2 regions of the Ammoniphilus oxalaticus genome follow, and region 2 is predicted to be linked to the other one. Evidence: predicted binding sites of a transcription regulator. Region 2 holds the regulator's gene; the other holds the start of a gene.
The links. The regulator NrdR, encoded in region 2, represses ribonucleotide reductase genes. The targets are predictions, from matches to a motif close to AACACNATATATNGTGTT.
Positions count from the first base shown of each region.

Region 1 (4,437 bases), on a different contig from region 2:
TTTTGTCAACGTATGCCCTCCTAAACCGAGCAAGATAGGCATTCTTCTTGCCCTGTGTCTTTCGTTCTCGCGTAATAGAGCGTTTTTACTCCTTTGTGATGCGCGTAAAGATCGATTTTTGTTAAATCTCTGGTCGTGTCTGAATCTTTCATAAATAATGTAAAACTAATGCCTTGATCGACATGACGCTGAATCGTAGCGACCATATCGACGACGCGGAACATATCCATATCATACGCTTCTTTATATAAAAACCACGTTTGCGGCGTTAAACCTGGCATCGGATAATACGTTTTGGAATTTCCGTATGTCCGTTCCTCAATTCGTTCCATAATCGGCATAACGGAAGCTGTCGCCGATTGCACGTAGGAAATCCCGCCTGTCGGAGCGATCGCCAATCGATAGGAATGATAGAGTCCGCTCTCCTTAACTCTCTCGCGCAACGTTTCCCAGTCTGCGGGCGTCGGCAGTTCCATCCCTTCAAATAACTTTTTTACCGTATCCGATTTTGGATGGTATGGCGTCTTTACATAATCGTCAAAATAGGTTCCATCATGATAAGTCGAGTTTTCAAAGCCATAGAATGAACTTCCGTTCTCCATTGCTAGTTCATTCGATTTGAGGATCGAATAATAGTTTACAGCCGCAAAAAATACGTCGGCAAACTCTCTAGCCTCCTCACTTTCGTATGCAATCCCGTTTTGAGCGAGATACCCGTGTAAATTTAAGGCGCCTAATCCAATCGAACGCATTTCTCGATTCGCCCGCGCAACCGCTGGGGCATTGACAATATCGGTCGATTCAGAAACGATCGTCAACGCCTCTGTGCCTAGCCGTACTGCCCGCTCGATCGACTTATTTTTCATAATATTAGCGATATTTAGCGAACCTAAGTTGCAAGAGATGTCCAAACCGATCTGGTCCTCTTTCCCATAGTCCGCGTACTCCGAAAGTTCGCTGTACTGCAGAATCTCAGAACAGAGATTCGAGAATTTAACTTTTCCTAAATGATTCAATGCGTGCGCCTGATTGACATTACCTTCAAACATGACATAAGGATAACCCGACTCAAAACGAAGCGCCGAAATTTTTTCTAAAATCGCCCTCGGATTCACTCGATCTTTGCGCACATTCGGATTATTGACGAGCTGATCGTACATTTCATCAAAATCCATCTCGTCTAAGTGGACGCCATATTCTTTGTAAACCGTGTACGGGTAGAAGACATAGGCAAACTTGTTCTCGCGCGCGAGTTCGATGAATTTATCTGGAATCACCACGCCGATCGACAACGTCTTCACGCGAAAATCTTCGTCCGCGTTGATTTTCTTCGTCTCAAGAAAATCGTTTATATCAGCATGGAAAACCGATAAATAGACGGAACCCGCTCCCGGACGTTGCCCCATTTGATCCGCATACCGGAACGCGTGATCGAGCATTTTCATGACGCCAACGACACCCTTTGCCACGTTCTCAATTCCCTTGATCGATTCGCCCTTCGCCCGTATTTTGGAGACATTCAAAGAAACGCCGCCGCCGATTTTAGACAATTGTTTCGCCATCGATTCAGCCATGTTAATGTCGTTCAGACTGTCACCGACTTCAAGCAGGAAACAGGACACAAGTTCGCCTCGTCTCGCTCTGCCCGCATTTAAAAATGTCGGTGTGGCTGGTTGGAATTCTTGCTCAATCAATGCCGTAACATACGCTAACGCTTTTTCCGCATCCCCTTTTCCAAAAAACAGGGCGTTGACCGCGATTCGGTCCTCATACCGTTCAAGAATCCGCTCGCCATCGTTCGTCTTTAAGGCATAGTCGTTATAAAAGCGAAACGCGGACATGTACGATGGAAAACGGAACCTCTTCGCATAGGCCGCTTCGTACACTTTCTTAATTTCGTCAAATTCGTACAGCCCAAATAAATCAGCGTCGTAATAATCGTTATCGATCAAGTAATCCAACTTCTCGCGCAAATCATGAAAAAACACTGTATTCTTATTTACATAATCGATGAAATACGATCGTACGGCCTCTTTATCTTTTTCAAGCTTCAATTTCCCATCATGATCTCTGTGGATCACTTCGTTATTAAGCTGAATGTGACGCAAAGCAATTCCACCTCTCTCTTAAATTGTTCTATGTCCTGAGCTGTCCCGCTCAATTCAAACTTGTGTAAGAGCGGAACCTCAAATTCCTCTGCAATTAAATCTCCCGCCATCCCAAAGTTCGCGCCCCAATTTCGATTCCCGCTGACCGCTACCCCTCTTAGTAAGTGGCCATTGCTGTTCAAAAATTCACGGATGGGCGTGGGTACCTCTCCAAATCCAAACGTATATGTAATCAGAATGTACGGCTCTTCTGCGATCGTTCCTGGCATAATTTCTTTAACAGGCAAACCCGTTTTTTTAACGAACCTGCGCACATTCCCTGTCATAGAGGAGAAATAAATCATCATATGATGACCCCCTTCTTCTTAATTCATCATTTTAGGCGTAAATAAGTTTGCCCCACTAAATATAGTACAACTTTATCTACTTTTCCACTACTAATAGTTTAAATGTGTTGTTTTTTGAAAAAATACAGGTGTTTTCAACTTTTCAAATCGATCTCACTCCATAGTAAACAATCACATTTCGACCATTTTCGATCTTTTGCTCACTCGTTCATCATAAACGGAATCTCGGCTTTTTTACAAACAAATTTTAAAATTAGCAAAAGAAAATTCGCCCTCTGTAAACAGAAAGCGAATTTCGGAATGACCTATTAGCTACATTGCAACGATTTTATTTAGATTTCAAATGTCCGTATCATGGTCTTTTACATGGCGGTCCAAATGAGAAATACACTCGGTATTTCCGACAACTTGTTCAGAAATGAAGTCCAGCTTCTGAGTCTATCTGATCGAGCCATCCTCTTTGTTTCTCTCACCCAGGCGCCGCTCCCCTTATCACCCTACTTTATTTTGCCTTATTCATGGAGCTATGTTTTCGCCCGTACGTAAAATAGATGACCAAGCCGATGGCGAACCAAATCCCGCAGGCGATCCACGTGTGAACAGACAATTGCGTGATTAACAATAGACAAAGCAGGAACGCGCAAATCGGCAATACGGGAAAAAACGGCGCTTGAAAACCGCCAGTGGGAACACTTTTATTCCGCCTTAGGAAAATAACGCCGATGGAGACAGTGGTAAAGGCGAGCAGCGTACCCATGTTGACCAGTTCAATCAGTTTTGACAATGGAATGAAGCCCGCGCAAAAAGCAATCAATGCAGAAAAAACCCACGTATTTTTAACCGGTGTTTTATATTTTGGGTGCAACTCGTACATGCTTTTCGGCAACAATCCGTCGCGCCCGAGCGCGTAAAGCAATCTCGTGCCTCCGTACAACATTACGAGGGTGACCGTCATCATCGCAACAACCGCCCCCAGCGAAATTATACCGGCCATCCATTCATGGTTGATCAGCTGTAAGGCAAAGCTAACCGGATCGCTTACGTTCAACTGCGTATACGGAACCATCCCCGTCAACACGAGCGAGATGACGACATAAAGCAGCGCGCAAATGAGCAACGAACCGATAATCCCAATCGGCAAATTTCGTTGCGGATTTTTGACCTCTTCCGCAGCGGAAGAAACCGCGTCAAACCCAAGAAACGCAAAGAAGACAAGGGCCGCCCCGCTCATCACTCCTTCGATCCCAAAAGGCATGAACGGTTGCCAATTGACGGGCTTCACGTAAAAAATGCCGACAGAAATAAATAAAACGATCACGCCAAGCTTAATGAAGACCATGATCTTATTTAGCTTTGCCGATTCGTGAATGCCGCGCGACAATAAAACAGCGGTGGCCATGACGATCACGACTGCGGGGGCATTGACGTATGTTCCATCCGCAGGCGAAAAAGGGCCCGAGATCGCTGTTGGAAGAATGATCTGAAATCCGGCTAATAGGGTGGACAAATAAGAAGCCCACCCCGTTGCAACTGCGGCAACCGCAAGCCCATATTCCAATACCAAAGCCCAGCCGATCAACCAGGCGACAATTTCTCCAAACACAATATATCCATAAGTATAGGCGCTGCCCGTAACAGGGATGGAAGAGGAAAACTCCGAGAAACACATCCCGACCAACGCGCAGACGAGAGCGGCGATCAAAAACGAAAAAACGATCCCAGGTCAAGCATAGTTTGCCGCGACCGTTCCGGGCAAAATAAAAATTCCCGTGCCGACGATCGCCCCAATCCCGAGCAACACGAGATCAAATGCCCCCAACGACTGTTGCAGCGGATTATCCCTCTTTTTTGTCAGTAACTCGCCCAAATTTTTCTTTCTAAACAACACATTCCTCATCCATTATCCCTCATTTTCATCTCCCGCGAAGCAGATGTTGCCCCACATCCCCAGGAAACTCATTGATGTTCATCTTTTCAACAAA
Region 1 is NZ_MCHY01000006.1:367,000-371,436, reverse strand. Features, by position in the region: gene nrdF (class 1b ribonucleoside-diphosphate reductase subunit beta) at 1-9, opposite strand, end outside; gene nrdE (class 1b ribonucleoside-diphosphate reductase subunit alpha) at 21-2,108, opposite strand; gene nrdI (class Ib ribonucleoside-diphosphate reductase assembly flavoprotein NrdI) at 2,078-2,455, opposite strand; partial or broken gene BEP19_RS03885 (amino acid permease) at 2,958-4,352, opposite strand.
Region 1: nrdI (class Ib ribonucleoside-diphosphate reductase assembly flavoprotein NrdI) is a predicted target of NrdR. The motif match lies at 2,507-2,524, and genes of this name have one in related genera.

Region 2 (4,437 bases):
CGGGTGAACGGGGACTGCAACTTGTCTCGGAAAGATTTGGAGCTGACGTACTAGCAGAGGATGGAACATTGAATCGCAAGGCGTTAGGAAAAATTATTTTTGACGAACCTGCGGCGCGCGCAGATTTGAATGCTATTCTTCACCCGTTAATTCGGCAGAGAATGCAAGAAAAAAAGGAAGAGGCGCTTCAATCAGACTCCCCATTTGTGATTATGGATATCCCTTTGTTATATGAAAACGAGCATGAGACGACGGTTGATTACGTCGTTGTCGTATATATCCCTGAGCATGTTCAACTGGACAGATTGATGCAAAGGGATGGCTTTAGCGCGCAAGAGGCCAAAAAACGGATCGCTTCCCAGATGGATATTGAGGAGAAAAGGAAGCGAGCTGATTATGTGATTGACAATGATGGTTCACTGGAAAACACACGACGGCAGGTCGAAAAAATATTTAATCAATTGAGTAGGATCAAAGGAAACGATGGAAATAAAGACAAATCGTAAAATCACTTTATTGTGCTTGCTTCTTGCCTTGTTCTTTTTGTTGAACAGTCAATTATTTTGGAAGGCGATTTATCCCGTTTATTTTAAAAATGAGGTAGCGGAGGCGTCGTCGCAATACAATGTTGATCCCTATTTAGTTTTTTCAATCATTCAAATCGAAAGCAACTTTAAACATATGCGCACGTCGAATAAAGGCGCAAAAGGTTTGATGCAGATTATGCCAGAAACGGCGGAATGGGTGATTGAGCAAGCTCAACTTCCCTCGGAACTTTTGACTAAAATCGATGATCCGGAGGTAAATATTGCCATTGGATCTTGGTATATCTCCTTTTTAGAAAGAAAATTTCATCAAAATCATTTTGCGGTGATCGCCGCTTATAACGCTGGACCAGGCAATGTTGAACGATGGTTGAAAGAAGATCAATGGGACGGCACTTATCGAAATATGGCGGATATTCCATTTGGGGAGACGAGACATTATTTGCAACGCGTGCTTTACTTTTATGGGAAATTCCGCGATATTTATGAGTAAAGGTGAATCAGAAAAGCAGGGAATGGAAGTTTATGGGTAACGCGCATTTTTAAAAATATATTTTATTAAGAAACAATTGCAATATGTGTCATACTTATTATAATTAAAGAGAGTAATAGTATGTGATAAATGCGAGAGGGGAACAAACTTATGACAAAAATAGGGATTAACGGATTTGGACGGATTGGAAGAATGGTTTTTAGAAAAGCCATAGAGGATCCAAATGTAGAAGTTGTAGCAATCAACGCTAGTTACCCTGCGGAAACCCTTGCTCATCTTATAAAGTATGATAGCATCCACGGAACTATTTCCGATCATGTTGAAGTGAAAGATAATCAAATTATTATAAATGGTAAGCCGACCCAATTATTGAGCGACCGTAACCCGGAGAATCTGCCGTGGGCCGAACTTGGGGTTGAAATCGTCGTTGAAGCGACAGGAAAGTTTACGAGCCGTGAGGGAGCGGGTAAGCATATCGCCGCGGGAGCAAAAAAAGTGGTGATTACCGCGCCTGGAAAAGATGAGGATGTTACCATTGTGATGGGTGTAAATGAAGCGGATTACGATCATCAAAATCACCATATTGTTTCCAACGCGTCTTGCACAACAAATTGCTTGGCTCCAGTTGCCAAGGTGCTGGACGAAGCGTTTGGGATTGAATATGGGATGATGACAACGGTTCACGCTTATACGAATGACCAGAAAAATCTAGATAACCCGCATAAAGATTTGAGGCGAGCAAGAGCTTGCGCGCAATCGATTATTCCGACCTCGACAGGCGCCGCTAAAGCGGTGGCGCAAGTATTGCCGCAATTGCAAGGAAAGTTGAACGGACTGGCTTTGCGTGTGCCAACCCCGAATGTATCAATTGTTGACCTTGTGATCAATACGAACAAGTCGGTTACCGTTGATGAGGTAAATCGGGTTCTCAAAGAAGCGGCTGACGTGTCAATGAGCAAATACATTGAATTTACTGAAGCGCCGCTTGTGTCCATTGATTTTAATGGCAATGAACATTCCTCGATCGTTGACGGGTTATCCACGATGGTGATGGGGGATAAGCAAGTAAAAGTGATGGTTTGGTATGATAATGAATGGGGCTATTCTTGCCGTGTGCTTGATCTTGTAAAGCATGTATCAGAAGCGGCCCATATTAAAAGAAATCAAGGAATTACAGCTTAGAACCGCTTAATGCGGTTCTTTTTTTTGAACAATAAGCGCGTTCTAGTTTTTGTTTACAGCGACATGTCCATGAGAAATTTGCTACAATAGAGAAAAGCTTAGGCTTATGGGAATGAATGCTTTTAGGAGTTGGTAAATATGCGTTGCCCTCTTTGTCAATATAATGGAACGCGGGTGCTAGACTCGCGCCCCGTTAATGATGCTAGGTCGGTACGCCGCAGAAGAGAATGTGAAGATTGCGGAAATCGATTTACTACATTTGAAATGGTAGAGGAGACACCTCTGTTAGTCGTCAAAAAAGACGGAACTCGGGAGGAATTTAACAGGGAAAAGGTTTTGCATGGACTTGTTAGGGCCTGTGAGAAAAGACCTGTTCCAATCGAGACGTTGGAAAATATCGTGGATAAAATTGGTCAAGAACTAAGGAGCTTAGGGCGCGGTGAAGTGAATAGTCAGGACGTTGGAGAATTGGTTATGCGCGCTTTATATGATGTTGATGAAGTTTCTTATGTCCGTTTTGCTTCAGTTTATCGCCAGTTCAAAGATATTAATGTTTTTATCGAGGAACTCGAAGAATTGTTGAGTAGCAATAAAAATAAGACCACTCTTTAAGACGAAATCAATCTCTTTATATACGAGGTACAGGACAAAAAGCGTGTGTTTGCCTTTTAATAATGGATTTAATGGTAAGGGAGTTTAAGATCAATGGGATTTACTTGGAAAGAAATTGTTCCTAATGATCATTACTGCTTGCGGGCGGCGGAAAAAATGAATTCATCAGAACTCATCTACATTACGCAACTTTATCAACCGTTGATTGGTCCGCTGTCGACAAGCTTATACGTTACTTTTTATCACGAATGTCGTTTAGAAATATCGGAATCATCGATGGGGAATCATCGTGGCTTAATGAGTATGATGGGAACTTCGCTTCATAAAATTATTGATGCTCGCGAGAAGCTTGAGGCTGTGGGGCTACTAAAAACGATCAAAGTAGAAGGTGTAGAAGCCGGCAATCACTACTATGAATATGAGCTGCTTTCCCCCATGCCGCCATCTCAGTTTTTTGATGATGATATGTTGAATATTATGTTACTTAATCGAGTCGGGAAACAAAAATATCGCCAACTGCGTGAAAGGTTGTTAGGTAAGAGCAAAGCCGCCTTACCTGATGGAGAGCGAACAGACTTAACGAAAAGTTTTGATCAAATTTTCCGCGCGATTATCCCTTCTGAATTACTCATTACGCCTGGATCGGAAACGGATCAATTTTTAGCTGAGGTGGAGGGGCAATTCCCGACGGATCCAGCCCCTCTTCCTGTTGTGGATGGGGACAAGCGCTTGCGTTTAACTGAGACAAATCCGGATTTTTCCTTTTTAGAGGCGGCTCTTCCAAAGACATGGATTAAGGATCGGAAACTTTCTTTAGAAATTAGGCAAGTGATTCAGAAATTGGCTTTCTTATATAATTTGAATGATCTACAGCTTTCCTACTTTCTTCAGGATCCGTATATTTGCGGGGATGATAATGAAATTCATCCCGGACGTTTGAAAAAAGTCGTCTATGATTGGTATCAACGAGAACACCAGGGAAACCCAATGATATCGGAACCTACTCCGCCGCCTAAAGAAAAGTCACAACCCATTGCTGAGGCTTCATTAACAAAAGAGGACGCGCATAAGCAAGCGCTGGCAACGGTATCGCCGCTGACCTTAATTGAACAGTATCAGGCGGGAAGTAAAGTTTCCCCCGCAGATGTTAAAATTGTGGAGGAACTGACGCAATCTTATAGGCTACCCTCTGGCGTCATCAATGTTCTGCTTGAGTATGTCATGATGACAAATAATAAGCAGTTGCCAAGGGCTTTAATATTTAAAATCGCATCACATTGGAAACGATTAAAGATTGAAGACGTTGAACAGGCGTTGGGGCAAGCGAAGCAATTGTACCAAGAAACAAATCAACCAAAGGCAAATAAAGCAAATCCAGCCCGACAACAAAGATCGAACCCAAGAAGACCAGCGACGACAAAGACAGATGTTCCAGAATGGGTCGCGCGACAAGGTTCGACACCCGCCAATAATGAGGAACTAACGGAAGAGCAAAAAAGACAGGCGGAAGAACTGTTGCGGGCGCTTGGAGAATTAAAGTCATAGAAAGGGGGATATCGTCATGCAATCGATCAATCAAGCTTTGTCTGAACTGAAATTCAGAAA
Region 2 is NZ_MCHY01000008.1:40,372-44,808, forward strand. Features, by position in the region: gene coaE (dephospho-CoA kinase) at 1-506, shown strand, start outside; gene BEP19_RS06390 (lytic transglycosylase domain-containing protein) at 484-1,038, shown strand; gene BEP19_RS06395 (glyceraldehyde-3-phosphate dehydrogenase) at 1,189-2,220, shown strand; gene nrdR (transcriptional regulator NrdR) at 2,359-2,832, shown strand; gene BEP19_RS06405 (replication initiation and membrane attachment family protein) at 2,926-4,377, shown strand; gene dnaI (primosomal protein DnaI) at 4,394-4,437, shown strand, end outside.